One region of the Mesorhizobium sp. WSM3868 genome, then DNA from elsewhere that is predicted to be linked to it. Evidence: riboswitches for the same ligand, from Rfam matches in the RefSeq annotation. Region 1 holds a riboswitch; each other region holds the start of a gene.

Region 1 (7,065 bases):
ATAGGAGTGCGGATTGATACCTGTCGAGAGGTCAAGGAAAGGCTGCGGCGCATGAGGAAAGAGAGCGCTTGCCCGGCCAAGGCTGCCGCCGTGATCAACCGCTGCAACCGCTCCGCTTAGAAGCTTCATGTCGATCCTGATCGCTTTCCTGTCACTCGCCATCGAACGTGCCCTTGGCTATCCGGACTGGCTGTTCAACGCCATCGGTCATCCGGTAACCTGGATCGGCAGGCTGATATCCTTTCTCGATCGCAGGCTCAACCACGCCACCGATTCCGACGAATTGCGTCGCCGCCGCGGCGTCCAGGCGCTTCTGGTCATCCTGCTGGTGCCGGCGGCCATCGGCCTGACGCTGCATGTCCTGCTCTGGCTGATCTTTCCGTCCGGCCTGGTCATCGCGGCCATTCTCAGCTCCTCGCTTCTGTCGCAGAAGAGCCTCGCCGAGCATGTCGAGGATGTCGCCGATGCGCTGGAGACCGGTGGCCTGACGCTCGGCCGCATCGCCGTTTCGCGCATCGTCGGCCGCGATCCGGACAAGCTCGACAGGGCGGGCGTTGCCCGCGCCGCGATCGAAAGCCTGGCCGAGAATTTCTCCGATGGCATCGTCGCGCCCGCCATATGGACCGGTGTCGGTGGTTTGGCCGGGGGTGCTGCGTACAAGGCCGCCAACACTGCCGATTCGATGATCGGCCACCGCACGCCGAAATACCAGGCCTTCGGCCGGGCGGCCGCTCGCTTCGACGACCTGGTCAACCTGCCGGCATCGCGGCTCACCGGCCTGCTGATTGTGCTGGCGGCCTTCATCGTCAAGGGCGCCGACCCCCGCAACGCCTGGCAGGTCATGCGGCGTGACGCGAAGAAGCACCGTTCGCCCAATGCCGGCTGGCCGGAAGCCGCCATGGCCGGCGCGCTGGGGCTCGCCCTGGCCGGACCGCGCAGTTATGGCGGCGAGGTCGTCGAGGATGCCTTCATGGGCGAAGGCGGCCGGCGCGAGGCCGAAAGCACCGACATAAGGCAGGCGCTGGAACTCTATCGTGTCGCCGACGGGCTGCTGATCGGCCTGTTCGCGATTCTGTCGGCGACGGTGATCTACCTGACCATTTTGATCGGCGGCTAAGGCGCCTCAGAATTCAATCCCCTGCTGCGCCTTCACGCCGGCCGCAAAATGGTGCTTGGTCTGCCCCATCTCGGTGACGAGATCGGCCGCCTCGACCAGCAGCGGCTTGGCATTGCGGCCGGTGACGACGACATGCAAGCCCTCGCGACGCGCCTTCAGCGCCGCGACCACCTTTTCCAGCTCGAGATAGTCGTAGCGCAGAGCGATGTTGAGCTCGTCGAGGACCACGAGGCTGATTGACGGGTCGGCAATCAGCTCGAGCGCCCTCGCCCAGGCAGCCTCGGCGGCGGCAATGTCGCGCTTCAGGTCCTGCGTCTCCCAGGTGAAGCCCTCGCCCATCGCGTGCCAGACGACGCGATCGCCGAAAGCGGCGAAGGCATCCTTCTCGCCCGTGTGCCATTTGCCCTTGATGAATTGGATGACGCCGACGCGCTTGCCGTAGCCGAGCATCCTCAGCGCCAGGCCGAACGCAGCCGTGGTCTTGCCCTTGCCCGGCCCCGTGTTGACGATGAGCAGTCCCTTCTCGATCGTCTTGCCGGCCACCTCGGCATCCTGCACCGCCTTGCGCTTGGCCATCTTCGCGCGATGGCGCTCGGCATCCTTGTCGTCGATGATCGTGTCTTTGATCTCGCCCATGTCACTTCACCTTGAGCGGCAGCCCCGCCACCATAATCAGCACGCTGTCGGCGACAGCCGCGACCTGCTGGTTGAGCCGCCCTGCGGCGTCGCGGAACCGGCGCGCCAGCGCATTGTCCGGCACGATGCCGAGCCCGACTTCGTTGGAGACCACAAACCACGGTCCGCGCGGCTGCGAAAGCACATCCGTGAGCCGCCGGCACTCGGCCGCGATATCGTGGTCCGCCAGCATATGATTGCTCAGCCACAATGTCAGGCAATCGATCAGCACCGGCTGGTGATCGGGCAAAGCCCCGATCGCGCCGACCAAGTCGAGCGGCGCATCGACGGTGACCCAACTTTCGCCACGGCGCGAGCGATGCAGCGCGATGCGCTCGCGCATCTCCTCGTCATAGGCCTGCGCGGTTGCGATATAGGCCCAAGGCGACGGGCTTGCCGCCACCAGGCACTCGGCATGCGCGCTCTTGCCGGAGCGCGCACCGCCTAAGATGAAGGTCAGATGGCCCTCCGCGCGATCAGGCAAAGCTGTCGCGCAGGCTGGTCGATGTACCGGTGAAGCGCCCGCGCACCACACCGACGGCCGCACCGAGCACCAGCCAGAAGACCAGATCGGTGAGGGTCACCGCCACCACGAACTGATGGTGCAGCCCCTCGGGAATCGCCGTCTCGAAGCTGACGGGCTGCGGCGCGCCGACTACGTGCGGAGCGACGATCAGCACGACCGCCAGAATTGCCAAGGGCAGCGACTTGCGAAGGGCGATCAATCCAAGGCCGACCGCGGTTGCGGCCACCGTCGAAATCCACCAGATCTGGCGCGGCAGAAGTTCTGCCGCCGGCATGGCCGGCAGTTCCGGCGGCAGGCCGAGGCCGGGCGCGAGCGTGAAAACCGCAAAACCGGCAAGGCCCCAGAACGCGCCCTGGCGCCAGCTGCCGATGCCACCGGCGAATTCCGACACCGCGACCAGGATCAGCGCGAAGCCGATGCCGGTGACGATGTTGGCGACAACGTTGAAGGCGAAGCGCTCGAAGCCGTCGGCCGGAGCCCAGCCCTCGTCCTCGGTCGGAGCGGCCGCTTCCGTCGACGCAGGAACGGCGCTGCTCATCGCATTGCCCGCCGGTTCGGCCGAGCTCATGGCAGTGCTAGTTCCAGTGTTGGCGGCATGGTCGTGGTGATGACCGCCGCCCGCCTTTTCATAGACTTCCGCTTTGAGGATCAGCGGCACGGTCGCATAGGCCTGCATGCAGGCAAGCGCGATGCCCGCCACGAGCCCTGCGATCGCCGCGACGAACACGACGTTGCGAAACAGATTCATGATATCGGGGCCTTCGTCAGTGGCAGGGAAAAGCCATCGAGTGACGATAGTCGTGGGCAGCGTTGTGGACCGCATCGATGTGCGAGAAGCCGACAAAACCGACGACGAAAATGCCGAGCAGCGCGGCGAGAGCCAGCTGCATGATGCGCGACTGCGAGGAGACGGAGGCGCCGAGGGCGACGGAAGCGGTATTCATGTCTTGTCCTTTCGCCCTCCACCCGAGGGCATCGAAGTCAACTTTCCTGTCGCCGGCAGGTCTCCTGGCTCGCGGATTCGCACCCTTCCCCACCTTCCCGAGGACAAACCTCAGTGGTCTATGGAGAGGACTACCGCACACAGTTGCGGGGGCAGCCACGGCTTAGGGCAAAGACTCCACCCTCACCGCATTCCCTCTTGGCTCCAAAAACGGAACCGACGACGCCATCGACTATAGGCAGAATCGTCGCGACCGGCAAACCAAATTCCGTCACGCCGCAGCGTGATTGCGGCACCGGTTTCGGACTAAGATCCGGCGATCCGCTCGGCGACGAGCTGCTGCAATCGCCACAAATGGCGGTCGTGAATACCGCGCTGTTCGAGGTTCTTCACGGTGTTGTAGAGATAGTCGGCGCCTGAACCCCAGTGGCCGCACGAGGTCGCCAGCCTGTCGACCACCTCGTCTTCGTTGAGTGGGCCGGCATAGGTCGTGCCTTTGCGATTGATAACGAAGGCAAGCGCTCTCAACGGTCCCTTGTCGGTTGCGAGTTGCAGCAGGCGAGGTCGGTAGCTGGTCGGCTTCAGCGTCATCTCGCGGCGAAAAAGCCTGTCCAAGGCCTGCCGGCGGTCACCACCGTTCAGGCGGAAAGCAACGCCCTTGCATTGGCCGCCACGATCCAGCGCCATCATCAGGCCGGGGCTTTGCTTGGTGCCGCGCCAGCGCGTCATCTTCATGCAGAAGGAGCGATGCCAGCCGCGTGCCACGGCGACGCGCTCCTCGACATGCTCAATCTCGGGCTTCCAGATCAGCGAGCCGTAGCCGAACAGCCAGAGAGGCTCGGTTGCAGGTAGCTCGGCCTCGAATGCATCCAGCATGGCTTCATAGTCGCTGTCCACGAGATGCTCGGCATCCGGGTCGGGCCCCGGGTCATCGACCGCGCGAAAACAGCGGGCGACCAGTTCCACGGTCAGCGACATCGTTCTTGCAGGCATGCTTGCAATCCTGGGCAGCCGGCGGAACCGCAGGCGATTACGAAGTGACCTTAAGGGCAGCATCCGGAAGCGACAATGGCCGCGCAATTGACAACGGTCCTGCCCGGGTGTCGGCTGTCATCAGCCAAGGGGAGCCGCTCATGCAGCCAAATCCTAGGGAACACAGCCGCTACAATGGCCTCACCAGCCTCGAGCCGACATTGCCTGCAAGCGCCTATCGGGAAGCCGACGCTTACCGGCTCGATCTCGAAGCGATCTGGTATCGGAGCTGGCTCATGGTTTGCCGCGAAGCCGATCTCGCGGAACCTCTTGCCTTTCGAACCGCGCGTATCGGCTCGCAGGAGGTCGTCGTGCTGCGCGACGAGACCGGGAGCTTGCGCGCCTTCCACAACACCTGCCGGCATCGCGGCTCGCAGCTCTGCCAGGAAAGCGAAGGGCGGCTGAAGGCAAGGCTGCTCACCTGCCCCTACCACGCCTGGACCTATTCGCTGCGCGGCGATCTCGTCCGTATCCCATCGAAATCGCTGCCCGAAGGCTTCAACAAGGACAATTATCCGCTCTACCGGGTGGCGCTGTCAGTGTGGCGCGGCCTCGTCTTCATCAATCTCGCAGAGGATCCCGATGGCTCGGCGGAAGCCTCCTTCGACTCCGCCTCCCGCGATCTTTCGAATTGGCCGCTGGAGACGCTCGTCCCCGGGCACCGGCTCACCAAGGTGATGAACTGCAACTGGAAAATCTTCTGGGAGAACTTCAACGAATGCCTGCATTGCCCTGGCGTCCACAAGGACCTGTCGCGGCTGGTGCCGATCTATGGCCGCGGCCTGATGGCGAGGCATGACGATCCGGAATGGGCGCGCTATGCGGATAATGATGCGCCGGAGTTTTCCGGCGGCCTGCGCGCCGGCGCCGAGACCTGGTCGCGCGACGGACGCGTCCATGGACCGGTCTTTGCTGGGCTGACGCCGGCCGAGCGAGCCGCCGGCCAGACCTACGCTACCTCGCTGCCCTCGATGTTCGTCGTCGGCCATGTCGACTATGTCCGCACGATGCGTCTCGCCCCGCTCGGGCCCGAGCAAACGGAGCTCACCGCCGAATGGCTGTTCGCGCCCGATGCCCTGGCACAAACCGATATCGACAACATCGTCGCCTTCGGCGCGCAGGTGCTGGAGGAGGACGCCGCGATCTGCGAGATCAACCAGAAGGGCCTGCACTCGATCCGCCACCAGGCCGGCGTGCTGATGCCCGAGGAGTACGATTTGCGCCGCTTCCACGAGTGGGTGCGTGGGCGCCATGCGGCGTTGCAGCCGGTCAAAACGACTTCGGCAGATAGCGCCAAGTGAAGAAGCCGCAGAAGGCGGCCAACAGGCCGAGCGTGGCGAACACCGAGCCGAGACCGAAGAAGGTCAGCACCACCGAATAGACCAGCGGCGGCGTCAGCTCGGAAAAATCGAGATAGGTTCGATAGACAGCTGCCATCTGCGCCCTTTCATAGGAACGCACCGACCGCATGAAGGCGGTCGAGCCCAGCGCGTCGAGCGCGATGGTGAACAAGGCGCCGCCGAGCAGGAAGGCGGCGGTGAGCAGCGGCGCGGCGGCGCCGACGCCGCCGGCCGCGAAAAGCATCGCCGCCATGGCGAAATAGGCGAAAGCCATGGTCCGACGGCCGCCGAAGCGCTTTCCCGCCCTGCCCCAGAAGATCGCCATGAACAGAAGCGCATTGCCTGCCGAAACCAGCAGCCCGCCGGCAAGCTTGCCCTCGCCCGTGATCACCATGAACAGCGGGCCATAGACGAAGAAGGTCGTCCAGAAACACGAGCGGCCGAAGGCGATCAGCCACGCGAGGCGCAACCGCGGCTGCGCGACGAAGCGGCCGATATTGGCGAGCGGGTTGATCGGACGGCTCTTGCCGGGACGGATCGAAGGGTTGTCGCCCAGCCGATAGGTCCAGAACAACGCCAGCAGCGCCAGCGCGAAGGCCACGACCGCGCCGTGCGCGGCATAAATCCCGAAGCGCGTATAGAGGAAAATGCCGAGCGTCGGCCCGCCGGTCCAGGCGAACATCGACCAAGCCATGCGCAGCGATTCCGCCTGCATGAAGTCGGTCTTGCGGATGTGGTCCATGATGTAGAGGTTAAGTGTGATGGACAGCGCGCTCGCCCCCATGACACGGCACAGCATCCCGGCGAGTTGTCCCGGCAGCGTGTGGGTAACGAAGAACACCGAGCCGATCGCCAGCATCAGGCAGCCGCCCGTGTAGATCCAGCGCCGCGCGAAGCGGCGGATCAGCATCGGCATGAACAGCGTCACCGACAGCCCGAGCAGCGACACGATGGTGTAGAGGATCGAGACGATCTGCTCATTGTGCAGGATCTCGTAGGCTTGGATCGGGATGACGCTGGAGATGGTGGCGCGAGCAAAGGATTCGACCGCATAGAGCGAAGCGAAGGTGCGCGCATCCGCGGGCCTGAGAGCCGGAAGCCAGATCGGATGGCGCACATGGGTGGACATCGGCCCTCCGAAAAGTGAATCGCTCGCCAAATCTGGCCGGACCAGTAGCGGACCGGTAGCAGGAAACCGACTCCGAGAGGCCGAAAAGCGAAGCCGGCCAAAGGCTTTCCGCCGCTGGCCTAAAGCGGCTTGCCATGCCGCCGGAATGGCAGCAGCCGATCCACCCTCTGTTGTACGCCCGAAGCGTGATAGTCGTTTGGCACGACTGAATCGGATTGCGAGATCAATGAGCCTTCAGACGACCGGCGACGCTGTTCAGGATGCGCCGAAACACGGCCGCATCGTCGCCATCGACGTCCTGCG
Region 2 (7,065 bases), on a different contig from region 1:
CCGCAGCAAGGCGCATTGCGCTCGGTGCGCAGGGTTTTACCGATGCGCGGCCTGCCGGCACGCCCGATCGTCGCCATCTCGCCCGCGTGCTTTCCCGAACTGGCCTGCTGCAGATCGATTCCGTCAGCGCCGTGGTGCGCGCCCACTATATGCCGCTCTATTCGCGCCTCGGCCCCTACCCGCTTGCGCTGCTCGACAACGCGGCCGTCACCCGCAAGCGAACCGTCTTCGAATACTGGGCCCATGAGGCTTCCTTCCTGCCCGTCGAGACCTATCCGTTGATGCGCTGGCGCATGCAGCGCGCCGAGCAAGGCGAGGAAATGTATCTCGGCCTCGCCAAATGGGGCCGCGAGCGCAAGGCGATGATCGAGGAGATCTACGGCCAAGTCGCGCAACGCGGGCCGATCGCCGCCTCCGACATCGAAGGCCACAAGGGCAATGGCGGCTGGTGGGGCTGGAGCGAGGCCAAGCACGCTTTCGAATGGCTGTTCTGGGCCGGGCGCATCACCACCGCCTACCGGCGCGGATTCGAGCGCTATTACGACCTGCCCGAGCGGGTTCTGCCGCAGGCCGTGCTCGACCTGCCGGTGCCCTCGGTCGAGGACGCGCATCGCGAATTGCTGCGCATTTCCGCGCGCGCCCACGGCATCGCCACCTATGGCGACCTGCGCGACTATTTCCGCCTGGCGCCGGGCGATACGAAGGCCAGGATCGAGGAACTGGTCGAGGTGGGCGAACTGGTGCCGATGAAGGTCGAAGGCTGGGACAAGCCCGCCTATCTCCACAAGGACGCCCGCTTTCCGCGCCGCATCGAGGCCCGCGCCCTGCTCGCGCCCTTCGATCCGGTGGTTTTCGAACGCACCCGGACGGAAAAACTCTTCGGCTTCCGCTACCGCATCGAGATCTACACGCCGGCCGAGAAGCGCCAGTACGGCTACTACGTGCTGCCTTTCCTGCTCGGCGACCGCATCGTTGCCCGGGTCGATCTGAGAGCTGACCGCCCGGCCGGCGTGCTGCGCGTCCATGCGGCTTTTGCCGAAGCCGGCGCTCCCGCCGAAACGGCCGCACAGCTCTTCGATGAGTTGAAACAGATGCAGGCATGGCTCGGCTTGGAAACCATCGAGGTGACGCCGGCCGGCGACCTTGGGCCGGCGTTGGCCGACATTTCGGTGTCGTAGCCGCGCGTTGACATGCCAGCACCTCTAAGCCTAAATCCGCCGCAGACGGTCTCCTCCCGGCAAGGGGAGGAGCCAAGAGGGAATGCGGTGCGGGAAAACCCAAATCCGCGGCTGTCCCCGCAACTGTGAGCGACGAGCCTCAGCCGAAAACCACTGGGATGTTTCCCGGGAAGGCGGCGCAAGGCGACGACCCGCGAGCCAGGAGACCTGCCGTCTGAGACATGAGAATCCGATCGCTCGGCGGGTTTTCCGGGCAAGGAGCCTGGTTTTGGATCGCAACGTCAGTTTTCCGGCTAATACCGCGGACATTTCGTCCGAACCCCGCGACGCGCTATCGGAAGTGACCGTCATCGTCTGCTCCTCCTGCCGCGATGAGACCGGTTCGGACGCGCATCCGCGCGCCGGCGCCCTCCTTGCCGAAGACGCGCGCCGCGCCGCGCCGGACGAGAAAATCCGCATCCGCACCGTCGAGTGTCTCGGCAATTGCAAACGCCGCCTGAGCGCGGCGCTGCTGCGCGACGGCTGCTGGAGCTATGTCTTCGGTGACCTGGAAACGACCAGCGGCGCCGACCTCGTCACCGGCGCAAAGCTCTTTGCCACCTCGACCGACGGCCTCATCCCCTGGCGAGGCCGGCCCGATTCCCTCAAGCGCGGCCTGGTTGCCCGCATCCCTCCCCTCGACCTGCTGAAGGACTGACATGACCGCATCCCTCTCCCGTGTTCCCTGCACTGTCGTCACCGGCTTTCTCGGCGCCGGCAAGACCACGCTGATCCGCAACCTGCTCGAAAACGCCAAGGGCAAGCGGCTGGCGATCATCGTCAACGAATTCGGCGATGTCGGCATCGACGGCGAGATCCTGAAAGGCTGCGGCATCGACACCTGCCCAGAGGAAAACATCGTCGAGCTCGCCAATGGCTGCATCTGCTGCACCGTCGCCGACGATTTCGTGCCGGCGCTCGACCAGATCCTGTCGCGCACGCCGAAGGTCGACCACATCCTGATCGAAACCTCCGGCCTCGCTTTGCCGAAGCCGCTCGTCCAGGCCTTCCAGTGGCCGACGGTGAAGAGCCGCGTGACGGTCGATGGCGTCATCGCCGTGGTCGACGGTCCGGCGCTGGCCGACGGCCGCGTCGCCGCCGATATGGACGCCCTGCAGGCGCAGCGCGCCGCCGACGATTCCCTCGACCACGATGATCCGGTCGAAGAGGTGTTCGAGGACCAGATCGCTTGCGCCGACCTGATCATCCTGTCGAAGAGCGATCTGATGGACGCGGCCGGCTCGGAGCGCGCCAACGCCGTCATCGGCGAGCACGTGGCGCGCGCCGTCAAGGTCGTACCGACCGCACAGGGCAAGGTCGACCCGTCGGTGCTGCTCGGTCTTGGCCTCGCCGTCGAAGACGACATCGAGAACCGCAAGACCCATCACGATGACGAGCTCGACCATGAGCATGACGATTTCGACTCCTTCGTCCTCGATATCCCGTCCATCGCCAGTCCGGATGAGCTGGCAAAGCGCGTCGCTCTCGCCGCCGAGCAGGAAAACGTTCTGCGCGTCAAAGGCTTTGTCGAGGTGGGTGGCAAGCCGATGCGGCTGCTGCTCCAGGCCGTCGGCCCGCGCGTCAACCACTATTACGACCGCGCCTGGACGTCGAACGACGACCGCCGATCGCGGCTCGTCGTCATCGGCCTCAAAGGGCTGAACCGCCGGGCGATCGAGCGTATCCTCGCCGGCTGAGGCAAGACCGAACCGCGATGCACATCCTCACCACGACATCCGCCTCGCTCGACGATCTCGCCGAGCCGATCGACCTCAGGCAGACGCCTGCGGATGTCGTGGCACTGTCCTTCACCGACAGCGATCTCGCCGGCCTCGCCGCTGCGTGGAAGGCCGACGCCGCGCGGCTGCCGTCGATGCGGCTGGCAGCACTTCGCGATCTCCGCCACCCGATGTCGGTGGATCTCTGGATCGACAGCGTCGCGCGCCATGCCAGGGTCGTCCTGGTCCGCATTCTCGGCGGCTACGACTGGTGGCGCTACGGCTGCGACCAGCTCGCAGCGGTTGCGCGCGAGCGAAATATCAAACTGGCGCTGCTGCCGGGCGAAAGCCACGACGAGGATCTGCGGCTGATCGAAGGCTCGACCCTGCCGCGCGCCGAACTCGACGCCCTGCTCGGCTATTTCCGCGAAGGCGGCCCGGCGAACATGAGCGCGCTGGTGCAAAGACTGGCAAGGCTCGCCGGGTCGGATACGGCCGTGGCCGAGCCGGTGAGCGTGCCGAAGGCGGGGTACTATCAACCAGGAATCGGAGTTGTCGCGAAATCAGTCTTCTTGAACGTCGGCGATCCGTCACACCCCCCTCTGTCCTGCCGGACAGAGGGGGGTGTGACGGACCTCAACATCGACAGCGTCGGTGCCCCCGTCATCCCCATCCTCTTCTACCGTTCGATGCTGCTCGCCGCCGACGTCGCCCCAATCGATGCACTCGCAGATGCCTTTCGCTCGCAGGGCATGACGCCAATGCCGATCTTCGTTTCGAGCCTCAAGGACCCGGTATCGCTGGCTTTCGTCGAAACCGCCATCGCCTCGCTGAACCCGTCCGCCATCGTCACTGCAACCGCCTTCGCCTCCGGTGCCGAGCCGGGTGCCGAAACGCTCTTCGACCGCGCCGGCGTGCCCGTGTTCCAGGTCATCGTCGCCACGACGCGGCGCGAAGTCTGGGAGAAAAACCAGCGCGGCCTGGCGCCCGCCGACCTTGCCATGCATGTCGTGCTGCCCGAGCTCGATGGCCGTATCCTCGCCGGCGCGATCTCCTTCAAGGGCGAGATTGACACCGATCCGGCGCTGGCCTTCCGCGCCTTCACCAACCGTCCCGAGGCGGATCGCGTCGCGCAGGTCGCCGCCCGCATCGCCGCCTTCCTCCGCCTTCAACGGACGCAGCGGGCGGAACGCAAGCTGGCGATCCTGATTCCGGATTATCCAAGCGCGCCCGGACGCACCGGCTATGCTGTCGGCCTGGATGTGCCGTCGAGCGTGCTCGCCATGCTGCATGACCTGAAGGAACAGGGCTATACGGTTGACAGGATTCCGCAATCGCCGCGCAGATTGCTGGATGTGTTGGAGGTGGGTGGACTTGGTCTCACCTTACAGGAATATCTCGCCTTTTCGGCAGCGCTTCCCGAAGGTGCACGCGACACGGTTGAGGCAGCATGGGGAAGAGCCAACGGCAAAGCTCACGTCAATGCGCCCCCCTCTGTCCTGCCGGACATCTCCCCCTCTAGGGGGGAGATTGCGCCTGCATCGATGCTTTCGCCAATCATCAACGCTGGAGGAGAAGCGCCGTCAGCGAAACTGCCAATCTCCCCCCTTGAGGGGGAGATGTCCGGCAGGACAGAGGGGGGTGTTCAAGCGCCTCCTTCCGCAAGCTTCCCCTTCCGCGCCGCCACCTTCGGCAACGTTACCGTGGCGCTGGCCCCCGACCGTGGTCGCTCCGCAGACCGCCGCGCCGACTACCACGACCCGACCCTTCCCCCGCGCCACGAACTGATCGCCTTCGGCCTGTGGCTGCAAAAGTCGCTCGGCGTCCACGCCATCGTCCATGTCGGCGCGCATGGCACGCTGGAATGGCTGCCGGGCAAGACGGTCGCGCTCTCCGACACCTGCTTTCCCGAGATCGTCACCGGCTCGCTGCCGGTTGTCTATCCCTTCATCGTCTCCAATCCTGGCGAGGCGGCGCAGGCCAAGCGCCGCATCGCGGCCGTCACGCTCGGTCATCTGCCGCCGCCGCTGACCGGCGCCGGGCTCGACGAGGCGCAACAGAGGCTTGAGCGGCTGGTCGACGAATACGCACAAGCCGACGGGCTCGACCGCCGCCGCCGCGACCGACTCGCAAGGCTGATCGTCGAAACGGCGCAGAAGACAGGCCTTGCTTCTGAAGCCGGAGTTGCCGGAACCGATGCGCCGGACGAGGCGCTGCGCCGCATCGACGCGTGGCTGTGCGACCTCAAGGATTTTGCCGTCAAGGACGGGCTGCATGTCTATGGCCGCGCGCCCGATGACGAAGCCGATCCGCTGCGCCGCCAAAGCGCCGAGACCGAAAAAAGCGCCCTGCTCGCTGCGCTCGACGGCCGTCACATCAAAGCCGGACCGGCAGGCGCGCCGGCGCGCGGCCGTTCCGACGTGCTGCCCACCGGCCGCAACCTTTTCACCTCAGATCCGCGCACCATGCCGACGTCGACCGCCTGCGATCTCGGGCAGGCGGCGGCGGAAGAAGTCGTGCGCAGCTACATGCAGAGCCATGGCGATTGGCCGCGCTCGCTGGTCATCGACCTCTGGGGCTCGGCGTCGTTGCGCACCGGCGGCGAGGAGATCGCGCAAGGCCTCGCGCTGATGGGCTGCCGGCCGCAATGGGATGCCGCCACGGGTCGCGTCACCGGCATCGAGGTGCTGCCGCCAGCTTCGCTCGGCCGCCCGCGCGTCGACGTCACCTGGCGCATCTCCGGCCTGTTTCGCGATATGTTCCCGATCCAGATCGCGCTGATCGACGCCGCCGCCAGCGCCGTCGCCGGCCGCGACGAGGACGATTCGGAAAATCCGCTTGCCGCCGCGGCCCGTGCCCAAGGCAAGATCGGTCCGCGCATTTTCGGTACCTCGCCCGGCACTTACGGCGCCGGGGTAGAGGAATTGCTGTCGCGGGGCGAATGGAGCGCGCGCGAAGAGATCGGCCGCGCCTATCTCGAAGCAACCTCGCATGCCTATGGCGGCGCCGACGGTGAGGCCATCTCCGCGCCCGGCGTGTTCGAGGGCCGCATCGCCGAGGCGGACCTGCTTGTCCACACCGGCGACGACCCGGGCCGCGACATCCTCGAAGGTTCGGCCGATGTCGCCTTCATCGGCGGGTTTTCGGCCGCACTTGCCGCGCTTGGCAGGAATGCCGATGTCATCGTGCTCGACACGACTGACCCTAAGAAGCCGAGGCCGCGATCGGTCGGCGAAGCCGTGTCACGCGTGGTGCGGGCCCGCGCCGTCAATCCGCGCTTCATTGCCGGGCAGATGCGCCACGGCCCCCGCGGCGCCTCGGAATTCGCCGAGACGGTCGACCGCCTGGTCGGCTTCGCCGAGACCACGCATGCCATATCGGGCGCGCTGATCGAGGCGGTGCACGACGCCTATATCGGCGACGCGGAAGTCCGAGCCTTCTTGCTGCGCGAAAATCCCGCCGCCGCGAAGGTCATCGCTGAGCGATTCCTGGCTGCGCGACGGCGCGGTCTCTGGCATCCGCTCAGGAATTCCATCGACGACGATCTCACGGCCTTGATCGCCGAGGCGCAGGCAAGCGGGGTGGCGGCATGAACGCCTTCTCGCGCCGCGGCGCCTGCCCTGCTTTGTCCGCACCGATGCAGACCGGCGACGGCCTGCTGGTGCGGCTCAATCCGGTTGCTGGAGGGCTTGCGCCCAAGTCGCTGATCGGTCTCTGCGAATCCGCCTTGCGCCACGGCAACGGCATCATGGAAGTGACCGCTCGCGGTAGCCTGCAGATCCGCGGCCTGACCGCATACAGCGCTGGGCTGCTGGCGGCGGAAGTGGATGCGCTGGGCATTGCGGTGCGGACGGGCGTGCCGGTGGAGACCGGGCCGCTCGCGGGTATCGACCCCCAGGAGATTGCAGATCCGCGCCCGCTGGCGGAACGGATCAGGGCGGCGGTTGAAGAGGCCGGGCTGACTCGACGGTTGGGGCCGAAGGTGTCCGTGGTCGTCGACGGCGGCGGGCAGTTGACGTTGGACGCAGTGACAGCTGATGTGCGGTTGAAGGCAGTGCACACTGCTGCTGGCGTGAAATGGGGCATGTCCGTTGCGGGCGACGCGCACGATGCAAGACCGCTCGCGACAG
Region 3 (7,065 bases), on a different contig from region 1:
CATACATCTTCTCAGGCTTGGCATGATCGGTGAAGTCGTCCGGCAAGACCAGCGGGCGCACCTTGAGGCCGTTTTCCAACAGGCCTTCATGGGCAAGGAAATGCAGCACCTGGCTGGCGAAGCCGCCGACCGCGCCCTCCTCGACCGTGACGAGAACCTCATGCGAGCGCGCGAGGCGGCGGATGAGATCCTCGTCCAGCGGCTTGGCGAAGCGAGCGTCGGCAACGGTGGTCGAAAGGCCCGCGGCGCCGAGTTCCTCGGCGGCCAGCAGGCAATCCTGCAGCCGCGTGCCGAACGAGAGCAGCGCCACCTTGGTGCCTTCCTTGAGAATGCGGCCTTTGCCGATCTCGAGCACTGAGCCGCGCTCCGGCATGTCGACGCCAACGCCGTTGCCGCGCGGATAGCGGAAGGCGATCGGGCCGCCGTCGTAGTCGGCTGCCGTGCGCACCATATGGCGAAGCTCCGCCTCATCGGCGGCGGCCATGACGACGAAGCCAGGCAGCGAGGCGAGGAAGGTCGTGTCGAAGGCGCCGCAGTGCGTGGCGCCGTCGGCGCCGACGAAGCCGGCGCGGTCGATCGGGAAGCGCACCGGCAGTTTCTGGATCGCCACGTCGTGCACCACCTGGTCGTAGGCGCGCTGCAGGAAGGTCGAATAGATGGCGGCGAAAGGCTTGTAGCCTTCGGTGGCGAGGCCAGCGGCGAAAGTCACCGCATGCTGCTCGGCAATGCCGACATCGAAGGTTCGGGCCGGGAACACCTCGCCGAAGAGGTCGAGGCCGGTGCCACTCGGCATGGCGGCGGTGATCGCCACGATTCGTTCGTCCTCGCGCGCCTCCTGGATCAGGCTCTCGGCGAAGACCTTGGTGTAGCTCGGCGCGTTGGCCGGCGCTTTCGCCTGCGCGCCGGTAATGACGTCGAACTTGTTGACGCCGTGATACTTGTCGGCGGCGGCCTCCGCCGGCCCGTAGCCTTTGCCCTTCTGGGTGACGACATGGATCAGAATGGGCCCGTCGCCATTATCGCGGACGTTCTTCAGCACCGGGATCAGGTGCTCCAAATTGTGTCCATCGATCGGGCCGATGTGGAAGAATCCCATCTCCTCGAACAGCGTGCCGCCGGTGACGTAACCGCGCGCGTGCTCGACGGCGCGGGTGATGGCGCTGTCGGCGCGCTTGCCGAGATAGGAGGTCAGCTTCTTGCCGAAATCGCGCAGGCCGAGATAAGTCTTGCCGGAGGCAAGCCTCGCCAGATAGGCGCTCATCGCGCCGGTCGGCGGGGCGATCGACATGTCGTTGTCGTTGAGGATGACGATCAGGCGGGCATTGAGCGCGCCGGCGTTGTTCATCGCCTCATAGGCCATCCCGGCGGACATGGCGCCGTCGCCGATGACGGCGATGACATTGTTGCGGCCGCCCGCAAGGTCGCGGCCCATCGCCATGCCGAGGCCGGCCGAAATCGAAGTCGAGGAATGCGCTGCGCCGAAGGGGTCGTATTCGCTCTCTGCGCGCCGGGTGAAGCCGGAGAGACCGCCTTCCTGGCGAAGCGTGCGGATGCGGTCGCGGCGGCCGGTCAGGATCTTGTGCGGATAGGCCTGGTGGCCAACGTCCCAGATCAGCCGGTCTTCCGGCGTGTTGAAGACATAGTGCAGCGCAACCGTAAGCTCGACGACGCCGAGACCGGCGCCAAGATGGCCGCCGGTGTGCGACACCGCGTCGATCAGCTCCGCGCGCAGTTCGGTCGCCAGCTGCGGCAGCTCGCTTTCATCAAGCGCCCGCAAATCCGCGGGGATGCGGACTTTGTCGAGGAGCGGCGTGTCAGGCTTCGGGTTCACTCTGGGACGGCCTGTCAACTTAACCTTGGGTTAACCTTCAAATATGCGCTTTGCTATGCGCGAGATAGGCTGACGGCGCGCCAATGTAAATGCGTGTCAGTGACGCGCCCGGCGCAGAATGTCCATTCTGCGCTAACCTTCCGGCAGCGGAATGAATTCTTCCTCATCGCCAGGAACGATATCGAAGCGGCCCGTCTTCCATTCTTCCTTGGCCTGCTCGATGCGTTCTTTCGAGGACGAAACGAAATTCCACCAGATATAACGCTTGGAGCCCAGCGACGCTCCGCCGAACAGCATGAAATGCGCGCCGCGCTCGGACGACACGACGATTTCCTCGCCCGGTTTGAACACCAAAAGCCGCTCGGCCGGGAAACGGTCGCCGGCAATCGAAACCTCGCCCTCCAGCGTGTAGATGGCGCGTTCCTCAGCGTCGCCGGGGATTTTGACGCTGGCGCCCGCCGCCAGCCGCAGATCGGCATAGAGCGTTTCCGAGGCGGTCGCGACGGGCGAGCGCAGCCCGGAAAATTCGCCGATGACGACGCGGCCGCTAACGCCCTCGGCATCGATTTCGGGCAGTTGGACGACCGACGTGTTCGCGAACACCGGGGCGATTTCTTCCTTGCTGTCCGGCAGCGCCAGCCAGGTTTGCAGGCCGGAAATCGACATCGGCGCGCCGCGCAATTCCTCGGGCGTGCGCTCGGAATGAACGATGCCGCGGCCGGCGGTCATCAAATTCACGTCGCCCGGCGCGATCACCATTTCGGTGCCGAGCGAGTCGCGATGCCTGATCTTGCCGTCGAACAGATAGGTGACGGTGGACAGCCCGATATGCGGATGCGGGCGCACGTCGATCGCGTGGCCGGCACGCAGGATGGCCGGGCCCATGCGGTCGAAGAAGATGAACGGACCGACCAGCCTGCGTTTCGCCGTCGGCAAGGCGCGGCGAACCTCGAAGCCACCAATGTCCTTGGCGTTGGGAATGACCATCAACTCGATCTGGTCGCAGGCGAAGGCGTCGCCGGCCTCGGGATCGTTGCCCGGAAAGAAGCTCATGACCGGCGTCAGGCGAAGCGGAGCGCGGATCGGGCCTTCGCCTTGGCGGCCTCTTCCTCGCGGTTGCGCGGATGCTGGGTGGTTTCGAGGCTGTCAAGCAGCTCGCGCGCGGCGGCGGCGATCGCCTCGACGGCGTGGTTGAAGGCATGCTCGTTGCGCTTGGACGGCTTGGTCGCGCCGCTCAGCTTGCGCACGAACTGCAGCGCCGCGTCATGGACCTCGTCGTCGGTCGCCGGCGGATCGAAGTTGAACAGGGTCTTGATGTTTCGGCACATGCTTTAACTCCTTACCTGCTTTCTGCCCGAACCGGTCTGACATTGTGCACCGAGGTGTGTTGAGATTCAGGTCAGACCAAGCCGAAAATGGCGGGTTCCGAGAACCGGACCAGAGCGTACTTGAAGCACCTGAGCACCGGAACCGCAGAAAGCCGCGTTTGCAGGCGGCCTCACCTGAATATCAATACACCTCACTCGGCGTCGAGCGGCTCCGTTCCAACCGGCTTGCCGTCGCGCGAGAGCCTGATCTTCTCGACCTTGTCCTCGGCGGCCTTGAGCAAGCGGTCGCAATGAGCCTTCAGCGCCTCGCCGCGCTCGTAGATCTTGATCGACTGGTCGAGCGGAACGTCGCCGCGCTCCAGATCATCGACGATCTTCTCCAGCGCGTCGAGCGCCTGTTCGAAGCTCATCGCCTTGACGTCTTGGTTAGCTTCATCAGCCATCATTCATCCCTTCATCAGCCGCCCGACATGGGCGGCGACCGAAAATGCCAATCCTTGCAGATCGTAACCGCCCTCCAGCAGGCTGACGAGCCGGTTGCCGCTGTGGCGCCCGGCGCGCTCCATCAGCTGGCCGGTCGCCCAGTCGAAATCATCCTCGGTCAGGTTGATCGCGGCCAGCGGATCGCGATGGTGCGCATCGAAACCGGCGGAAATGATGATCAGATCCGGCTGGAAGGTGTCGATCGACGGCAGCACGCGCGACAGGAAGGCGTCGCGGAACGTGTCGCTGCCGGTGCTCGGCGCAAGCGGCGCGTTGACGATGTTGCCGGCGCCGGTCTCGCTCTTGGCACCGGTGCCCGGATAAAGCGGCATCTGGTGGGTCGAGCAATAGAGCACCGACGGATCGTCCCAGAAAATGTCCTGCGTGCCGTTGCCGTGATGCACATCCCAATCGACGATGGCGACGCGCTCGGCCAGATGCTTCTCCTGCGCATAACGGGCGGCGATCGCCGCGGTGTTGAACAGGCAAAAGCCCATCGCGGTCGCTTTTTCGGCGTGATGGCCGGGCGGACGCGCGGCAACGAAGACATTGGCGGCACGGCCCTCGAACACATCGTCGACTGCGGCGTTGGCCGCGCCGATCGCCGTCACCGCCGCCTGCCAGCTTTTCGGGCTGGCGCTGGTGTCGGCATCGATCGAGACGATCCCCGTCTCAGGAATCGCAGCGCGGACACGGCCGACGAAATCCTCCGGATGCGCGTAAAGGATCGTCGCCTCGTCGCCTTCCGGCGCCTCGACGCGGTCGAGGGCCGAAAAAGCCTCGTCGTCGAGCACGCGCTCGATGGCGCGCAAACGGTCGGGCCGCTCGGGGTGGCCGGGCGGCGTGAGGTGTTCCAGGAATACCGGATGAGTGTAAAGACGAGTGGTCATGGCGCCTAATCTAGGCACCTGTCGCACGGATAGCCATGTTTCAGCGCCGAATGATTGGGGAAATCGCGCCCAATCGTGTCGCTGGCGGCATTGGCCCGGCTTCGGCTTCGCGATAAGGTCGCGTCGCTGCCTGGTGCCCGCAACGCGGGAGAATCGGGAACACGGTTGAAATCCGTGGCGTGCCCAACGCTGTGAGGGGGACCGCGCCGGCAAACGCCACTGTCCCAGACGGGAAGGCGCCGGATGCGGGTCGATCCCGAGCCAGAAGACCGGCCCGGCAGACATGGTCATCCGCATGGTCAGGCGGAGGACTGCTTATCGCAAGGGGACAAGCGATGCAGGCACGAACAGCCGCCGCCGGCGGCGATGACTTTGACCAATTGGCGCGCGACGCCGTCTACCGAGCCATGTTCACCCGGCGCGACGTGCGCAGCCATTTCCTTGCCGACGATCTCGACGACAGCGTTTTGGCGCGGCTGCTCACCGCGGCACACCACGCGCCGTCGGTCGGCTACATGCAGCCCTGGAACTTCATCATCATCCGGGACGCCACAAGGCGGCGGCAGGTGCGCGACCTGTTTTTGGCCGCGCGCGAACAGGAACTGCCGGCGATCGAGGTGGAGCGGCGGGCGCTCTACCGCAAGCTGAAGCTCGAGGGCATCTGCGAAAGCGCGCTCAACCTGTGCATCACCTGCGACCGCCAGCGCTCGAAGAACTCGCCGCTCGGGCGCTGGCACAATCCGGAGATGGACCTCTACAGCACCGTCTGCGCGGTGCAGAATTTCTGGCTCGCGGCGCGGGCGGAAGGCGTCGGGGTCGGCTGGGTGAGCATCATCGAGCCCGAAGCACTGAAGCGACTGCTGTCGATCCCCGAGCACGTCACGCCGATCGCCTATCTCTGCGTCGGCCGCGTCTCGGAATTCGCGCCGAGGCCCGACCTCGAAGCGCATGGCTGGGGCAAGCGCCTGCCGCTGCCCGAGCTGGTGATGAGCGAGACCTTTTGCGGCGCCGGCGAGGCGCCGCTCAAATCGGCGATCGCTCGCCTTGGATCCCGTGAAGGGGCGAAGCCGTGATCAGGCGGCCTTCGTGGCCGGGGCTGCTGCTCAAGCGGTCCTTGGCGAATCCCAGCGCGAGCCGCCGAAGGGGCTGAGCGCCTTGTCGCGCAGCTCCCTGAACTTGGACGAGGCTTCGGCCAGGCGCCGGTCCCATTCCGGATTGGGGACCTGGCCCTCGATGGTGGCGAAGTAGACCTGCATCAGCGAAGCGATGGCGAAGGGCTCGATGAAAGCCGCCTTGAAGGCCCAGGCGAAGACGATGGCCAACACGAAGGCCCAGCCGGCAAGCTGGCCCGGCATGGCCCAGAGGATCGCGGCGGCGGGCGCCAGCATCAAAAGGAAGATGACGAAGGAAACACCCCACATGATCACCGCCAGCCAGACGGCGTTCTTGACCATCAACTTGCCGTTCTGCGCATAGAGCACGACGCCTTGCCTGGCGGTCTCGAAAGGCGAGTTGGAATTGGTGCGGATGTTGTAGCCGAGGATGATCTCGTCGACATAGGTCAGCGACAGGCGGATGACGGTGTTGATGAAGCTCACCAGACCGCTCAAGCCTGGAATGGGTAGGAACGCAGCAATGCCGCCGATCAGCCCGGTGATGGCGCGGATGGCGCCTTTCACCAGCTGGTCGACGACGAAAAGGATGTTGGCCTCGGCGAAGCGCTTCGTCACCACTTCGCGCGCATAGGCGATCTGGCCCTGGCCGTCGGGAACGTCCTGCCCGTCGATCAGATGGACCATGACGGCGATATGGCCTGCCTTGAGCACATAGAGAATGTATTCGCGGATCCAGTAGACGGCGATCGAGACCACGCCGAAGCCGACCACCCCACCCCACAAGGCAAAGGACATCGGCCCGTCCGGATCGGTCGAGATGTGGCCGACGCCGTAACCGACGCTGGCGCCGGTGCCGGTCGCTGTTATGTAGGCCACCGTGATGCCGAAATAGACGATGATGCGAAAGACGATGAACGGCCACGTCCGCATCATGATGGACACCGACCGGCCGATGCTGAAGTCCCACATGGCCCCGACCCTCCGCCTCAGAGAATTGGCGGGAGAGGATGCGCTCGCTCCTGCCAAAGTCAATGTCGGAGGGATTTTGAGCGGGGGACAATTGTCTGAGGCAGCGCGGACCCGAGTGATTGCCCGGAACGCCGCGACCGGATGCTATTTGGTTTTCAGGCCTTCCAGCAGCTGCTTGAACGCCGCCACAACCTTCTTCGACGTCGCTTCCGGATCCTTGGCATTGGCGATGCGCTGCGAGGCCTGGCTACTGGCGCCGTTGATGAGCCGCGCTGCGGTCTCGGGATCGAGATCGGGAACGACGACGCCCTCCTCCTGCAGCTTTGACAGGTGATCGGTCATTGAAGCCGTGCAGGCGCTGGCGTTGGGCCACTGAGCCGGATCGCCGAGCACGGCCGGGCCGTCCCTGAACATGATGCGCTGGATTTCCGGCTCAAGCGCCATCTCGA

What was found. Region 1 has a riboswitch for cobalamin ahead of CK221_RS16850 (CbtB domain-containing protein). Riboswitches for the same ligand answer to the same signal wherever they lie in the genome.
Region 2: another riboswitch for cobalamin. It lies ahead of CK221_RS25860 (DUF1636 family protein); the one in region 1 lies ahead of CK221_RS16850 (CbtB domain-containing protein).
Region 3: another riboswitch for cobalamin. It lies ahead of bluB (5,6-dimethylbenzimidazole synthase); the one in region 1 lies ahead of CK221_RS16850 (CbtB domain-containing protein).

Annotation. Positions count from the first base shown of each region.
Region 1 is NZ_NSGB01000009.1:186,675-193,739, forward strand. Features, by position in the region: gene cobD (threonine-phosphate decarboxylase CobD) at 1-129, opposite strand, end outside; gene cbiB (adenosylcobinamide-phosphate synthase CbiB) at 128-1,117, shown strand; gene cobO (cob(I)yrinic acid a,c-diamide adenosyltransferase) at 1,124-1,753, opposite strand; gene cobU (bifunctional adenosylcobinamide kinase/adenosylcobinamide-phosphate guanylyltransferase) at 1,755-2,276, opposite strand; gene CK221_RS16845 (CbtA family protein) at 2,269-3,066, opposite strand; gene CK221_RS16850 (CbtB domain-containing protein) at 3,083-3,262, opposite strand; cobalamin riboswitch at 3,299-3,497, opposite strand; gene CK221_RS16855 (gamma-glutamylcyclotransferase) at 3,568-4,254, opposite strand; gene CK221_RS16860 (aromatic ring-hydroxylating dioxygenase subunit alpha) at 4,395-5,594, shown strand; gene CK221_RS16865 (MFS transporter) at 5,563-6,762, opposite strand; gene CK221_RS16870 (DUF1624 domain-containing protein) at 6,989-7,065, shown strand, end outside.
Region 2 is NZ_NSGB01000021.1:51,999-59,063, forward strand. Features, by position in the region: gene CK221_RS25855 (winged helix-turn-helix domain-containing protein) at 1-1,178, shown strand, start outside; cobalamin riboswitch at 1,208-1,408, shown strand; gene CK221_RS25860 (DUF1636 family protein) at 1,447-1,875, shown strand; gene cobW (cobalamin biosynthesis protein CobW) at 1,877-2,914, shown strand; gene cobN (cobaltochelatase subunit CobN) at 2,932-6,528, shown strand; gene cobG (precorrin-3B synthase) at 6,525-7,065, shown strand, end outside.
Region 3 is NZ_NSGB01000006.1:305,243-312,307, forward strand. Features, by position in the region: gene dxs (1-deoxy-D-xylulose-5-phosphate synthase) at 1-1,831, opposite strand, end outside; gene CK221_RS12990 (pirin family protein) at 1,964-2,884, opposite strand; gene CK221_RS12995 (DUF2277 domain-containing protein) at 2,893-3,159, opposite strand; gene CK221_RS13000 (exodeoxyribonuclease VII small subunit) at 3,351-3,602, opposite strand; gene CK221_RS13005 (histone deacetylase family protein) at 3,606-4,532, opposite strand; cobalamin riboswitch at 4,647-4,825, shown strand; gene bluB (5,6-dimethylbenzimidazole synthase) at 4,868-5,605, shown strand; gene CK221_RS13015 (hypothetical protein) at 5,636-6,616, opposite strand; gene CK221_RS13020 (TetR/AcrR family transcriptional regulator) at 6,761-7,065, opposite strand, start outside.